One region of the Burkholderia sp. NLJ2 genome, then DNA from elsewhere that is predicted to be linked to it. Evidence: predicted binding sites of a transcription regulator. Region 1 holds the regulator's gene; the other holds the start of a gene.
The links. The regulator HrcA, encoded in region 1, represses chaperone genes, less so after heat shock. The targets are predictions, from matches to a motif close to TTAGCACTCNNNNNNNNNGAGTGCTAA.
Positions count from the first base shown of each region.

Region 1 (7,857 bases):
CGCGGCCGAGGCGCTTGCCGCGGTGGAAGAAGAACCACGTCGGCACGCCGTGCAGCCCGAAGCGGCGCCCGAGCTGATGGTGTTCGTACACGTTGCAATGGAACCACTTCAGGTCCAGCGCGCGGATCGCGTCGGGCTGGGCGAGCATCGCCTTCTTCGCGATCTCGCAGTTGAAGCAGTCGACGCCCCAGAAGAACACCACCGCGAGCGCGTCGCCCGCGCCTTCGATCCCCGCATCGAACGTGTCGGCGGCGAGCGCCTGCATGTCGAACGCGTCGAACGCGGCCGGATCGACGCCGGCGGGAACCATCGCGGCAGCCTTACTTCGGCTGCGCGACGGTGACGAGCGCCGGACGCAGCACGCGGTCGGCGATCGTATAGCCCTTTTGCAGCACCGCGACGACGGTGTTCGGCTCCTGCTCGGCCGGCACCATCGAAATTGCCTGGTGCTGGTGCGGATCGAACTTCTCGCCGACCGGGTTGATCGCGACGACGCGGCCCTTCTCGAGCGCGCTCGTCAGTTGGCGCAACGTCAGTTCGACGCCTTCGCGGACCTTGGCGATGTCGCCGGACGTGTCGCTGACCGCCGCTTCCAGGCTGTCCAGCACGGGCAGCAGGTGCTCCGCGAAGCTCTCGATCGCAAACTTGTGCGCCTTCGAGACGTCATCCTGCGCGCGGCGGCGCACGTTCTCGGTCTCGGCCTTCGCCCGCAGGAAGCTCTCCTGCAGCTCGGCGACCTTGGCTTGAGCCTCCGCGAGCGCCGCGTCGGCGGCTTCGGCGGCGGGCGCAGCGCCTTGCGCCGTCTGCTTCTCGCTGCCGATGTCTTCGGCCGATTGGGTAGCCGGGTTCTCTTGCGTGTTTTCCATGTCGCTGAAAGTCGATTAGAGGTTGAAGCCAAATCGGCAACCGCCGGACCGAATACCCGGCGGCACCGCACATTGTTGGTGCAAATAAGGGCGAAAACTGCGATTTCAAGAGGGTTATTCGCCGGCATTCGCCAATGCCGCGAAACAACCGCGCGTCTCGCCGGTGCATGCCCCGCAGCGTTCGCCAGACGGGGCGAAACGGCCTGTAACAACGCTTACCCGGCAAGTACTAGCTCGGCACAGCGCGGCTGCACTACACTCCACTCAAGCGTCGGAAAAGCGTGTTTACCCTAGCTGACCGTCGCCTTACATCCACCTGGCGCCATTTTCACCCGTCTTCTCGAGGGGAGTACCGTGAAACTGACCTTTGCGATATCGGTGGTCGCGCTGGTACTCATTGCCGGCACCACCACCATCTGCCTGTCGGGAGCCGTCACCGACCGCACGACCGAATACGGAAGCGCGCGGGCGACATTCGACCAGATGTTCAGCTCCCACCAGAAAATCTGTCGATGATGCGCCGGTCGCGCTTCGTCGGCCGGCCGTGCAGTTCAGACGCCGGCTCGCGATACGTGCGGCGCCGCTCCAGTTCGGCGAGCCGCGCGGCCCGCCCCGCTTCCGTTTCCGCGTAAAGCGTCTGCGCGACGCTCGCAGGCCCGCGCACGTCGCACACGCCCAGCACGGCAATGTGCCAGACGATGCCGTCGATCGCAATCTCGACCTCGTCGCCGACGCGCACCTCCTTCGCCGGCTTGATCGCCGCACCGCCGATCTTCACGTGCCCCTTGTCGACCGCATCAGTCGCGAGCGAGCGCGTCTTGAAGAACCGGGCCGCCCACAGCCATTTGTCGATGCGCAGCTTCGCGCCCGGTTCCGTGGAAATCTTGTAGTTCATGTCAGCCTCCGCCGGGCCGCTCCACACGCATAGGGAGAAGCCATCGGGAGATGGGGGGACTGCGTCCCCCCAAGCGAACGAAGTAAGCGTGGGGGTCGTTTCATGTCAGCCTCCGCCGGGCCGCCGCAACGAGGCCGACCGCCTCCTCGGGGCGCAGCGAATGAAGTGAGCGCGGGAGTCGTTCCATGTCAGTTCACCGTTTCGGGCTGCGCGGCCCTGACGGGCCAGCCCTGCAGGTTCTCGGCGACGATCTCGCCGATCGCGCCGAGCCACGCGGGCGCGCCGTTCAGGCATGGAATGCGGTGGAATGCCTTGCCGCCGCCGGCGAGGAATTCGTCGCGCACTTCCATGCCGATCTCCTCGATCGTCTCCAGGCAATCGGCCGTGAAACCGGGACAGAACACGTCGGCCCGCCGCACGCCGGCCTCGCCGAACTCGCGCAGCGTCGGCGCGGTGTACGGCTGCAGCCATTCGGCCTTGCCGAAGCGCGACTGAAAGGTGACGCGGCATTCTGTCGTCGACAGCCCGAGCACGGCCATCAGCAGCGCGCCCGTCTGCTGGCACTGGTCGTGATAGGGATCGCCGAGGTCGAGCGTGCGCTTCGGCACGCCGTGAAAACTCAGCACGAGCTTGTCGCCGGCCGCGAAGTCGGGCCGGCCGTGCTGCGCCCAGTACTGGCGCACCTGCTCGGCAAGCGCGTGGATATAGGCCGGATGGTCGGCGTAGTGCCGCACCGTGCGCACCTCCGGCTGGTTGCGCATGCGCGCGAGCGCGGCGAATGCGGCATCGAACGCGGTGGCCGTGGTCGACGCCGAGTATTGCGGATACATCGGCATCAGCAGCACGCGCTCGACGCCCGAGCGCTTGAACTGCGCGAGCGCCTGCGCAATGTTCGGGCTGCCATAGCGCATCGCGTAGTCGACGAGCACGTGATAGCCGTTCGACACGAGCAGGTGCCGCACGCCGTCGGTCTGGCGCTCGGTGTGCACGCGCAGCGGCGAGCCCTCGGGCATCCAGACGGCCGCATATTTCTTCGCGGACGCGCGGCCGCGCAGCGGCAGGATCAGCGTGCGCAGCAGCACCTGCCAGACGGCCTGCGGGATCTCGACGACCCGCGGATCCGACAGGAATTCGGCCAGATAGCGCCGCACCGCGCGCGGCGTGGGGGCGTCGGGCGTGCCGAGATTGATCAGCAGCACGCCGATGCGATGGGCAGCCGCGATGCTCGAAGGCGGCTCAAGATCGAAACGCATGGACAAGTACGTGCTCGGGGCACGGGACCGGACGGCTCTCAATTATAGCGGGCCGCCCCGCGCCGTTCGGCCGACTGTCGGCACAGGCGGCGCCGCGGCACGATGACGGGGCGGGATCGGGCTGGCGATCGCAGGTTATTGCTGGCTCAGCGTGAGCGACAGCAGGCGCGCGGTGATGTCGACGATCGGTATCACGCGGTTGTACGCCATGCGGGTCGGGCCGATCACGCCGAGCGTGCCGACGATCTGCCCGTTCACCTCGTAAGGCGCGGTGACGACGCTCATTTCCTCGATCGGCACGAGCGTCGATTCGCCGCCGATGAAGATCTGCACGCCCTGGGCGTGGCTCGACACGTCGAGCAGTTGCAGGAGGCCCGTCTTTTGGTCGAACACGTCGAACAGCTTGCGCAGCCGCGCCATGTCGGAGGAAAGATCCGCCACTTCGAGCAGGTTGCGCTCGCCGGAAATCAGCACGGTGTCCTCGGTGTCGGGCACCTCGGTGCTGGCCGTCACCGCCAGATGCATCAGTGCGGTCATGTCGCCGCGCAACTGGTCGATCTCGTCGCGCAGGCGGCGGCGCACCTCGTCGAACGACAGGCCGGCGAAATGCGCGTTGATGTAATTGGACGCCTCGGTCAGCTGCGACGGCGAGTAGTCGCGCGGCGTCGCGAGCATCCGGTTCTGCACGTCGCCCTCGGGCGTGACGATGATCAGCAGGATGCGCTTGTCCGACAGGCGCATGAACTCGATCTGCTTGAACACGTGGCTGCGCCGCGGCGTCAGCACGACGCCGGCGAACTGCGACAGGTTCGACAGCACGCTCGCGGCGGCCGCGACCACCCGCTGCTGCGGCTCGCCGGCCTGCAGCGTGTTCTGCACCTGCCGCGCGACGGCCTCGGCGTCGATCGGCGCCTCGACCGTCAGCATCGTATCGACGAACAGCCGGTAGCCGCGCGGCGTCGGCACGCGGCCGGCCGACGTGTGCGGGCTCGACACAAGGCCGAGCTCCTCCAGGTCGGACATCACGTTGCGGATCGTCGCCGGGCTCAACTCGAGCCCGGAATAACGAGACAACGTGCGCGATCCGACTGGCTGACCGTCGGCGATATACCGTTCGATCAGGGTTTTCAGGAGGGTTCGTGCGCGAGGATCTAGCATGGTGGAAAATTTTAGCGCAACCGCGCGACCGCGGCGAGTGGCGTCGGCCACCATTGCGCGGGCCGGCCCGATCCGGCCCCGCCGTCGCACAGCCGGTTCTTTTCGTCAACGAGCTATGGTGTAATGCCGGCATGAAAACCGGTAATCAGTTCAACACTGTCGCGCTCGTCGGCCGGAGCAACACGCCCGGCATCGCCGAGCCGCTCGCCACGCTGGCTGCCAGCCTGGCGAAGCTGGGCTTCGAGGTCGTCTTCGAAGGCGATACCGCGCGCGAATTCGGCATCGCCGGCTATCCGGCGCTCACGCCGGCCGAAATCGGGGCGCGTGCGGACGTGGCGGTCGTGCTGGGCGGCGACGGCACGATGCTCGGCATCGGCCGCCAGCTCGCGCCGTACCGGACGCCGCTGATCGGGATCAACCACGGGCGGCTCGGCTTCATCACGGACATCGCGGCGGCCGACATGCACGCGCTCGTCCCCGTGATGCTGGCGGGCAAGTTCGAGCGCGAGGAGCGCTCGCTGCTCGAGGCCAGGATCATGCGCGACGGCGAACCGATCTACCACGCGCTCGCGTTCAACGACGTCGTCGTGAACCGCAGCGGCTTCTCCGGGATGGTCGAGCTGCGCGCGTCGGTCGACGGCCGGTACATGTACAACCAGCGTTCGGACGGCCTGATCGTCGCCACGCCGACGGGCTCGACCGCGTACGCGCTGTCGTCGGCCGGCCCGATCCTCCATCCGCAGCTCCAGGGCATCGTGCTCGTGCCGATCGCGCCGCACGCGCTGTCGAACCGGCCGATCGTGCTGCCCGACGATTCGAAGATCGCGATCCAGATCGTCGGCGGGCGCGACGTCAACGTGAACTTCGACATGCAGTCGTTCACCGCGCTCGAACTGAACGACACGATCGAGGTGCGCCGCTCGAAGCACACGGTGCCGTTCCTGCACCCGGTCGGCTACAGCTATTTCTCGACGCTGCGCAAGAAGCTGCACTGGAACGAACACGCATCGAACGAAGACGACAAGGCGTTCTGACGCCCCTCCGCCGACACCATGCTCCGCCACCTCTCGATCCGCGACTTCGTCATCGTGGCCGCGCTCGATCTCGAATTCGACAGCGGCTTTTCCGTCTTTTCCGGTGAAACCGGTGCCGGGAAATCAATCCTGATCGACGCCCTCGCCCTCGCGCTCGGCGAACGTGCCGACGCGAGCGTCGTGCGCACCGGCTGCGGCCGCGCCGACATCACCGCCGAATTCACGCCGCACGACCGCGTCGCGCGCTGGCTCGACGAACACGCGTTCGACGCGGAGGACACCGTGATGCTGCGCCGCGTGATCGACGCGAACGGCCGTTCGCGCGCGTTCATCAACGGCACCAGCGCGACGCTCGCGCAACTGCGCGAACTCGGCGAGATGCTCGTCGACATCCACGGTCAGCACGCGCACCAGTTGCTGATGCGGCCCGATGCGCAGCGCGAGCTGTTCGACACGCACGCGGGGCTCGTCGCCGATGCCGCGAACGTCGCGCGCGCGTGGCGCGTCTGGCGCGATGCGACGCAGGCGATCGATACCGCGAAGGCGCACGAGCGCGAGCTGCAGCTCGAACGCGAAAAGCTCGCGTGGCAGCTCGCCGAGCTCGACAAGCTCGCGCCGCAAGCCGGCGAATGGGACGAAGTCAGCAACGAGCACAAGCGCCTGTCGCATTCGGCGAACCTGATCGAAGGCGTGCGCGGCGCGCTCAACGCGCTGTCCGAGTCCGACGACGCGATGCTCGCGCAGCTCGGCGCGATCGTGTCGAAGCTGCGCAGCCTCGCCGACTACGACACCGCGCTCGGCGACGCGCTCGCGTCGCTCGAACCGGCCGAGATCCAGCTGCAGGAAGCCGTCTATTCGCTGTCGCACTATGCGCAGCGCGTCGATCTCGATCCCGAGCGGCTCGCGCAGGTCGAAACGCGCCTCGACGCGCTGCACTCGACCGCCCGCAAGTTCCGGCTGCCGCCCGACACGCTGCACGAAGAACACGCGGCACGCCGCGCACAGCTCGCCGCGCTCGACGCGGCCGCCGATCTCGGCGCGCTCGAGGCGACGCAGGCCAAGGCGCGGGAAGCCTATCTCGCCGACGCAAAGCACCTGTCGAAGGCACGCGCGCAGGCCGCCAAGACGCTCGGCACGGCCGTCACGGCCGGCATGCAGGAACTGTCGATGGCGGGCGGGAGTTTCGAAGTCGCGCTCGTGCCGCTCGCCGACGGCGGCCCGCACGGGCTCGAGCAGGTCGAGTTCCGGGTCGCCGGGCACCCCGGCGTGCCGCTGCGGCCGCTCGGGAAAGTCGCGTCGGGCGGCGAGCTCGCGCGGATCAGCCTCGCGCTCGCCGTGATCGCGAGCGCGGCAAGCCCGACGCCGACGCTGATCTTCGACGAAGTCGATACGGGGATCGGCGGCGGCGTCGCCGAAGTGGTCGGTCGCCTGCTGCACCAGCTCGGGCGCGACCGCCAGGTGCTGTGCGTGACGCACCTGCCGCAGGTCGCCGCGCGCGGCGACCACCACTTCCAGGTCGCGAAGGGCGCCGACGATCGCGGCGGCACGGTGTCGACGGTCGTCGCACTCGACCGGGCCAACCGGATCGAGGAAGTCGCACGGATGCTCGGCGGGCTCGAGATCACGGCGACGACGCGCAAGCACGCGAAGGAAATGCTGGCGGCCTGACGCGGCCGTGAGACTGTCCCGTCCTCGCCGAACGGGCTTGCACCGTTCGGCTTTCAGGGCGGAGCGCCTGCGGATGAAGCGCCCGCAACCCGCCCCGCCTTCGTTCAAACGCCCGTTTCAACCGCCCCGAACACACGCGTCCACAGCGCCGTCACGGCCGCCCGCTCGTCGGCCACCGCGGCCGGCTCGACGCGCGCCTTCTCCATCCCGTCGAGCCGCAGCTTGTGCTGCAGCTTCCGGTACTTGCGGTAGGCCGCACCGACGCGTTCGGCCTCGTCCTCGCCCATCAGCCCGAAGCGCGCGACCTCGCGCAGCAGCGCGATGTTGCCCGTGTTGCGGATCAGCTCGGCGTCGCTCGACGCGTGCAGCAGCACCCAGTACTGGACGATGAATTCGATGTCGACCATCCCGCCGCGATCGTGCTTCAGGTCGAACAGCTCGGTCTGGTTCGGGTGGCCGGCAAACACCTTGCCGCGCATGTCGACGATCTCCTTCGCGAGCACGCCGCCGTCGCGCGGCGTCGTCAACACCTGCTGGCGGATCGCCTCGAAGTCCGCGCCGATCTGCGCATCGCCCGCGCTGTAGCGGGCGCGCGTCAGCGCCTGGTGCTCCCACACCCATGCGGTATTCGCGGCATCGCCCTCGCGCAACTGGTAGCGGCGGAACGCGTCGAGATCGGTGACGAGCAATCCGGCCTCGCCATTCGGCCGCAGCCGCAGGTCGATGTCGAACAGCGCGCCCGCGCCGGTCGCCGTCGTGAGCCACGTGATGAGCCGCCGCGTGAAGGTCGTGTAGACGTCCGCCGAGCGCTCGTCGGGGTCGTCGTACAGGAAGATCAGGTCGAGATCCGATGCGTAGCCGAGCTCCTTGCCGCCCAGCTTGCCGTACGCGATCACCGCGAACTTCGGCACGTCGCAATGGCGCTTCGCGAGCTGCGACCAGACGACTTCGATCGTCACGTCGAGCACCGCGTCGGCCAGCTC
Region 1 covers NZ_CP137808.1:786,851-794,707, reverse strand. The annotation lists gene R9B84_RS03645 (thioredoxin family protein) at 1-310, opposite strand, end outside; gene grpE (nucleotide exchange factor GrpE) at 321-866, opposite strand; gene R9B84_RS03635 (hypothetical protein) at 1,221-1,382, shown strand; gene R9B84_RS03630 (RNA-binding S4 domain-containing protein) at 1,354-1,761, opposite strand; gene hemH (ferrochelatase) at 1,950-3,014, opposite strand; gene hrcA (heat-inducible transcriptional repressor HrcA) at 3,150-4,172, opposite strand; gene R9B84_RS03615 (NAD kinase) at 4,304-5,206, shown strand; gene recN (DNA repair protein RecN) at 5,225-6,874, shown strand; gene glnE (bifunctional [glutamate--ammonia ligase]-adenylyl-L-tyrosine phosphorylase/[glutamate--ammonia-ligase] adenylyltransferase) at 6,979-7,857, opposite strand, start outside.

Region 2 (7,857 bases), on a different replicon from region 1:
GACCAGCAGGCCGCCGTCGTGGCCGTCGATGCCGATCGCCTTGGCGCCGTGACTGCCGATCAGGCGCACCAGCTCGTGGTTGACGTCGGCCATCGCGGCGCGCGCGGCCTGGACCAGTTGCGTGCCGGACGCGGCCGGCACGCCCTGGACGACGACCGGACGAATGCCGGTGAGCGCGAGCAGCGCGACATCCTGCGCGAATGCGTGGCGAGCATGCGTATCGCTCGCGGCGCCGTTATCGACGATGACGACGGTCTGCCCGTGCAGGGCCTGCATGAACGGCAGCGAGCGAGCCAGTCCGGCCACGCGCCGTGACGTAGGAGTGGGACTTTCAGGGTCTGGGAACATGGGAATCCGAAAGGATGAAGGGAGTGCCTGACGTCGCGCGGTGCGGCGTCAGTGCGTGCGTTGCATGAGCCGATGAATTTCGTCGGGCGTCCGCGCGTCGCGCGACGCCTGCCGGAACGGGCGTTCGCTGAAGCACCGCGCCGCGTCGGCGAGCAGTTCGAGGTGCGCGCGGTCGTCCTGTTTCGGCAGGACCAGCACGATGAATTCGCGCACGGGCTTGCTGTCCGGCGCGTTGAACGCGAACGGGTACAGCGCGCGAACGAACAGCGCGACGGCCGAGCCGAGCCCGTCGACGCGCGCATGCGGAATCGCGACGCCCTGGCCGAGGCCGGTCGAACCGAGCTGTTCACGCTTCGTCAGTTCGGTCCGGATCCGTTCCGCGGAAACCCCGCTACTGCGCGCGATGGTTCGCGCGGCGAGGTCGAACAACTGGACCGCGCTTTCGACCGGCACGTCGAGCAGGATGTTGTCCGGCGGACAGGCATCGGCCAGCCGGGCCGCGAGCGGCAGGCCGCCGCGTCGATGGGGAAGGTCGGGGTGGCCGCCGACGGCGGCCTGCTGCGTTTGCATGCGGATCTCTCCGTGTCGTGATGACAGGGAAATCCTAGACAAAACCGCGTAAAGACGGTGTCAGAGACGCGGGGGCCCGGTATTAAAATTTCGTATCGATTGCCGTGTGGGTTGCACCGTGCGCCCGATACGGACGTCTTCACGTGCCCGACAGGACGAACGGCAGCGTCGTCAGCAGAAAGACCGAAATGCCGACGACCGGCGCGCCGAACGCGATCGCCGCGAACGCCACGGCGGCGCTGGCCAGCACGAGCGTTCTCGACCGCCGGCGGTGCCGGTCGTGTGCCGTTGCCTTGTCTTCGCGGATGGCATCGGCCCGCGCGCCGATCACGTGTTTCCAGAACGTCCAGCCAAGCATGATTGCTCCTGTATGAAAGACGACCGAGACAGGGCGCGTGATGCGCCGTGCACGCGTGTCAGCAGCGCTTGAGCTTCAGCGCGCGCGAGATCTGCCCGGGCGTGAAGCCGCTGTTGCGCACGTAAGGCGCGCAGTCGAGCGGCGCCGTGAGCGATTCGCTGACGACGTACTGGCCGACGAAGCGGAACGCATCCGTTTCCATCTTGACGAACACCGGAATCGCATCGCGTTGCGCGGCGAGCGTCCTGCCGGCCGATCGCGCGGATGCGCTGCCGTCGCAGAGGATCACGTCGGGTGCGTGCGGGTTGAGGTCCGTGCGCAGGCAGGCAGCCACGACCTTGCCGTTCTTCGTCGGCAGGAATGCCTGTTTGCTGCCGCCGCATGCGGTGTGGATGAATTCGCGCGTGTACTGCTTGTCGATCTCGAACATGGCCGGGCTCCGGTATCGGAAATTTCCGTGAATGAAATCAGGTATGCAAAGCAATTCGACCGGATCGGCGTGCCGGATGCGGGCAGGCGATCGATCATTGACGGGGCGGCGGATCGATGGCGCGTCGTTGCGGGGAATTTGTCGCGAGCACACGCCTGAGCGCACGATGCGCGATTACCGCATCGACGTCGTATTCAAGCGTGCGCGGATCTGACTACGGCGCGCACCGTCCGCCTGTCGGCAGGACGGTGGCTCGGGAAAAGGAGACGCAGGCGTCCTGCCTGTCAGGCAGAAAAGCAACTCGGAGGGCGAGGACTTCGGATGCGCATGGTGCGTGCTCGGTGAGGGATGGCGAACACATTCTAGTGAACGCACGCACGGCCGCAAGTAAAAAGGTCGTAAAGGTGTGAGGGCGGTGCGTCAGTCGCGTCGCTCAACGCCCGGCGAGCATCCGCCCGCCGACGCCCATCAGCAGCAGGCCGGCCATCGTATCGAGCACGGCCTTGCGTCGAACCAGCAGCCGGCGCACCGACGGATGCGACGCGAGCAGCGCCATCGCGCAATACCACGCGCAAGATATCGCGATCGACAGCGCGACGACGGAGATATCGAGCCATGCCGGCGCGTGAGCCGGCACCATCAGCGCGAAGATGCTGCCGTAGAACGCGACGGATTTCGGGTTCGTCATGCTGACGACGTAGCCCTTCTTCGCGGCGTTCCAGTCGGTGGTTGTAGCCGGCGCGGAAGCGGGCAACGGCTTGCGCGCGGTCAGGATCATTTTCAGGCCGAGCCAGATCAGGTAGGTGGCGCCGGCAAGCCGCAGCGCGGTGTGCACCCACGCGACGTGGGTCACGAGCAGGCTCAGCCCGGCGATCGCGATTGCGGCCCAGGTGCCGGACGCGGCGGCCAGGCCGAGCCCCGTCATCACGCCGGCGCGGCGCGACATGACTGCGGTCGACGTGACGATCACGAAATTCGGGCCGGGGCTGGCGACGCTCAGGAGCAGGACACCGGCGAGCGGCAGAAGCGTGTTGACGGTGGTCGACATGGCGTGGAGGGCGGCGTGGCGGAGCGGGCTTTCATCTTACCCGAGCGCGGCAACCGACCTGTGCGCCGCAATATGCCGTCGATCCAAAGCAAAAACGCGTGACGACTCCCGTCGCCACGCGTTGCATGTTCCCGCAAAGCCGCGCGTTTGCCGGCGAACCGGCACGCGCGGCGCATCGTCAGAAATCGAACCCCGGCCCGCCCGCGCCCGGGCCGCCCGGCGCCGCGGCCGGTGCTGCATCCTTCGGCGCTTCGAACACGGTCGCATCGGTCGTCAGCAGCAGCCCGGCAACCGACGCCGCGTTCTGCAGCGCCGTGCGCGTGACCTTGGTTGGATCGAGCACGCCCGATTCGACGAGATCGCCGTACTCGCCCGTCTGCGCGTTGTACCCGAAGTTGCCCGAGCCTTCCGCGACCTTCGCGACGACGACGCTCGCTTCCTCGCCCGCGTTCGTGACGATCTGGCGCAGCGGTTCCTCGAGCGCGCGCAGCACGATCTTGATGCCCGCATTCTGGTCGGCGTTCACGCCCTTCAGTTCGCGGATCGCCTGACGCACGCGGATCAGCGCAACACCGCCGCCCGGCACGATGCCTTCCTCGACGGCCGCGCGTGTCGCGTGCAGCGCGTCGTCGACGCGATCCTTCTTCTCCTTCACCTCGATCTCGGTCGCACCGCCGACCTTGATCACCGCAACGCCGCCCGCAAGCTTCGCGACGCGTTCCTGCAGTTTCTCGCGGTCGTAGTCCGACGTCGCTTCGTCGATCTGCACGCGGATCTGCTTCACGCGCGCTTCGATGTTCTTCGCGTCGCCTGCGCCGTCGATCACGGTCGTGTTTTCCTTGCCGACCTCGATCCGCTTCGCCTGGCCGAGTTCGGCGAGCGTCGCTTTCTCGAGCGTCAGGCCCGTTTCCTCGGCGACGACCTGCCCGCCGGTGAGGATCGCGATGTCCTCGAGCAGTGCCTTGCGGCGATCGCCGAAACCCGGTGCCTTGACCGCGACCGTCTTCAGGATCCCGCGGATGTTGTTCACGACGAGCGTCGCGAGCGCTTCGCCTTCGACGTCCTCCGCGATGATCAGCAGCGGCCGGCCCGACTTCGCGACCTGTTCGAGCACCGGCAGCAGGTCGCGGATGTTCGAGATCTTCTTGTCGTGCAGCAGGATGTACGGGTTCTCGATCTCGGCGATCTGCTTGTCGGGATTGTTGATGAAGTACGGCGACAGGTAGCCGCGATCGAACTGCAGCCCCTCGACAACGTCGAGCTCGTCGGCGAGCGACTTGCCGTCCTCGACGGTGATCACGCCTTCCTTGCCGACGCGGTCGATCGCCTCGGCGATGCGCTGGCCGATCGATTCCTCGCCGTTCGCCGAGATCGTCGCGACCTGCGCGATTTCCTTGCTCGTGGTGGTCGGCCTGCTGATCTTCTTCAGCTCGTCGACGGCCGACGCGACGGCCTTGTCGATACCGCGCTTCAGGTCGAGCGGGTTGAGCCCGGCCGCGACGTATTTCTGGCCTTCGCGCACGATCGCCTGTGCGAGCACGGTGGCCGTGGTCGTGCCGTCGCCGGCCGCGTCGCTGGTGCGCGACGCGACTTCCTTCACGAGCTGCGCGCCGATGTTCTGCAGCTTGTCCGCGAGTTCGATTTCCTTCGCGACCGACACGCCGTCCTTCGTGACGACCGGCGCGCCGAAGCTGCGTTCGAGCACGACGTTGCGGCCCTTCGGCCCGAGCGTGACCTTCACCGCGTTCGCGAGAATGTTCACGCCTTCGGTCAGCTTCGCACGTGCGACGTCGCTGAAAATGATTTCCTTCGCTGCCATGATTGCGCTCCGTTATTGATTGACGACCGCGACGATGTCTTCCTCGCGCAGGACGAGGAATTCATTGCCGTCCACCTTGACGGCCTGGCCCGCGTACTTGCCGAACAGCACGCGTTCGCCGACCTGCAGGTCGGGCACGATGCGCTGGCCGTCCGTGTCCTTGCGGCCGGGGCCGACGGCGATCACTTCGCCCTGGTCGGGCTTTTCGGCGGCGCTGTCGGGGATCACGATGCCCGACGCGGTGGTGGTTTCCTGATCGAGTCGCTTCACGATGACGCGGTCGTGCAAGGGGCGTAGGCTCATCTTTTCGTCCTGTGCTGTTCTGTCGAAATTGGCTGGCACTCTTTGGGAGAGCGTGCTGACGAGTATAAAAATGCTCGACGGCGCGATCCAATAACGGATTCGGAAAAGCATTCGCGCGGATGCGCTATGGACGGGAGACGGGCGGGGGGAAGTCAGATCAGCAGCGATACCGTCCTGAACAGCGCAAGATCCTCCTTGCGCGCGGATCGCGCATGCTTGCGGATCACTTGCAGCAGGCAGTCGATGAAACAGCGCGCCGCGTCGCTCAGCGTGCTGCTGCGGCGCGTGACGATGCCGAGGTCGCGCGGCTCGAATGTCTCCTTCAGTTGCAACGGCCGCATCCGTTCGCCGAACGGCGGCACGGCCGCAAGTATCGTCGGGCACCACGTGCACATGTCGGCCTGCTCGAGCATCGTCTGCAACATCGCGACCGACTGCGCCCGCACGATGCGCCGTTCGTCGATCCGTGCGCCGTGGCGCGTGAACAGGTAGTCGACGAGCGCGGCTTGGCCGTCGGCCGCGAAATTCAGCACCCAGTCGTGGTCGAGCAAGTCGTGGATCGATTGTGCGCGCTCGCGCGGATGGCCGGCGCGCACCATCACCGAGGTTTCGTAGCGCAGCATCGGTTCGAACGCGAATTCCTGCGTGCCGCCCGGCTGCACGTGCCCAAGCGCGAAGTCCATGCTGCCGTCGCGCAGCAGCGGCTGCGCGACGGCCATCAGCGCTTCGTAGAGTTCGAGGCGCACGTCGGGCATCCGCTCGCGAAAACGCAGCACGGCTTCCGCGAGGAACGTCATCGTGAGCCACGGCGTGACGCCGATGCTCAGCCGGCCCTCGACGCGGCCCCGCATGCGTTCGAGATCGCTCTGCGCATGTTCGAGCTGCTTCAGCACGAGCTTCGCGTGCGTGAGCAGCGTCTTTCCGTATTCGGTGAAGCCGATGCCTTCCGGCGCACGCACGAGCAGCGGCAGGCGCTCGCTCGCCTCCAGTTCGCGCAGCGCGCGCGTGACGGCCGCCTGCGACAGCCCGAGCGTGCGCGCCGCGCCGCGGATGCTGCCGGCCTCCGCGCTCGCGACGAGCGCCTGCAACTGATGCAGCTTGATGTTGCTCATGGTGCGATACCCGACAACGAAAGGTTGTCATCATAACGAAACCGCGGCTGGTCGCCGGGTTTTTCGCTGCATACGATTCGGCCACGATCGGTCATCCAGGCGATCGACAACCGGAATGCATTCAGGAGAATCGGGGTTGGACCAGAAACATATTCATCCGGAAATTGCGGCCGTCGAGGCGGAGATGATTGCGCTGCGCCGCCGGCTGCATGCGCATCCGGAACTCGGCTTCGAGGAATACGCGACGAGCGATCTCGTGGCCGATTGCCTGACAACGTGGGGTTATCGGGTGACGCGCGGGCTCGGCGGCACGGGCGTGGTCGGCACGCTGACGCGCGGCACCGGGAAACGGCTCGGGTTGCGCGCGGACATGGATGCGCTGCCGATCCGCGAGACGACCGGGCTGCCGCATGCGAGCCGGCGCGACGGCGTGATGCACGCGTGCGGCCATGACGGCCACACGGCGATGCTGCTTGCGGCGGCCCGCTGTCTTGCCGGGCGCGCGCGCTTCGCGGGCACGTTGAACCTGATTTTCCAGCCGGCCGAAGAAGGGCTCGGCGGCGCGAAGCGGATGATCGACGACGGACTGTTCACGCAATTTCCGTGCGATGCCGTGTTCGCGATGCATAACGTGCCGGGCCTGCCGGCCGGCGTGCTCGGCTTCTGCGACGGCGCGGCGATGGCGTCGGCCGACGAGGTGCGCGTGCGCGTGATCGGGCGCGGCGGGCATGGCGCCGCGCCGCACACGACGATCGATCCGGTGGTCGTGTGCGCGTCGATCGTGATGGCGTTGCAGACGGTCGTGTCGCGCAACGTGAATCCGCAGGAACTGGCGATCGTCACGGCCGGATCGATCCATGCGGGCACCGCATCGAACGTGATCCCGCCGCATGCGGACCTCGAGCTCAGCGTGCGTGCGCTGTCGCCGGACGTGCGCGCGCTGCTGGAGCGACGCATCCGCGAGATCGTGGATGGGCAGGCCGCGAGTTACGGCGCGACGGCCGAGATCGACTATCGCTACGGCTATCCGGTGCTCGTCAATCACGCGGCGGAAACGGCGTTCGCGCGCGACGTGGCCCGCGAATGGGGCGGCGATGCGGCGCTGATTCCGCATCTGCGGCCGATCGCGGCGAGCGAGGATTTTGCATTCATGCTCGACGCGTGCCCGGGCAGCTACCTGTCGATCGGCAACGGCGACGGCGCGTCCGGCTGCGGGCTGCACAACCCGGGCTACGACTTCAACGATGCTTGCCTCGCGACGGGGGCGAGCTACTGGACTGCGCTCGCGGAGCGATATCTCGCGTGATGCGGCCGCACGATTTCGGTTCACGATTCATGATTTACACAAGGAGACGGGCAATGAAACAGTGGATGGCGGCGCTCACGATAGCGCTGGCGGCAGGATCGGTGCATGCGGGCGACTGGGCGGGCAAGGAGATCCGCCTCGCAGTCGATCCGACTTACCCGCCGCTCGAATACAAGCTGCCCGACGGCACGCTGACGGGCTTCGGGATCGACATCACGAATGCGTTGTGCGCGGAGCTGCACGCGCGCTGCGTGTGGGTCGAGTCGAGCTTCGACGGGATGATTCCGGGGCTGCTCGCGCGCAAGTTCGACGTGATCGCGTCGTCGATGACGATCACGCCGAAGCGGATGCAGCAGATCGCGTTCACGAACCGCATCTCGAACGCGCCTGCCCGGCTGATCGCACACAAGGGCTCGCCGCTGCTGCCGACGGCCGAATTGCTGAAAGGCAAGCGCGTGGGCGTCGAGCAGGGTTCCGCGCAGGCCGACTATGCGGTTGCGAACTGGCAGCCGGCCGGCGTGCAGATCGTGTCGTACCAGAATCAGGATCAGGTGTACGCCGAT
Region 2 covers NZ_CP137810.1:2,114,687-2,122,543, reverse strand. The annotation lists gene R9B84_RS31905 (acetylglutamate kinase) at 1-348, opposite strand, end outside; gene R9B84_RS31900 (PTS sugar transporter subunit IIA) at 397-918, opposite strand; gene R9B84_RS31895 (hypothetical protein) at 1,058-1,276, opposite strand; gene R9B84_RS31890 (DUF6697 family protein) at 1,335-1,706, opposite strand; gene R9B84_RS31885 (LysE family translocator) at 2,140-2,754, opposite strand; gene groL (chaperonin GroEL) at 2,933-4,573, opposite strand; gene R9B84_RS31875 (co-chaperone GroES) at 4,586-4,876, opposite strand; gene R9B84_RS31870 (LysR substrate-binding domain-containing protein) at 5,029-5,988, opposite strand; gene R9B84_RS31865 (M20 aminoacylase family protein) at 6,104-7,294, shown strand; gene R9B84_RS31860 (ABC transporter substrate-binding protein) at 7,348-7,857, shown strand, end outside.
Region 2: a site for HrcA is predicted at 4,909-4,935, ahead of R9B84_RS31875 (co-chaperone GroES). Genes of this name have one in related genera too.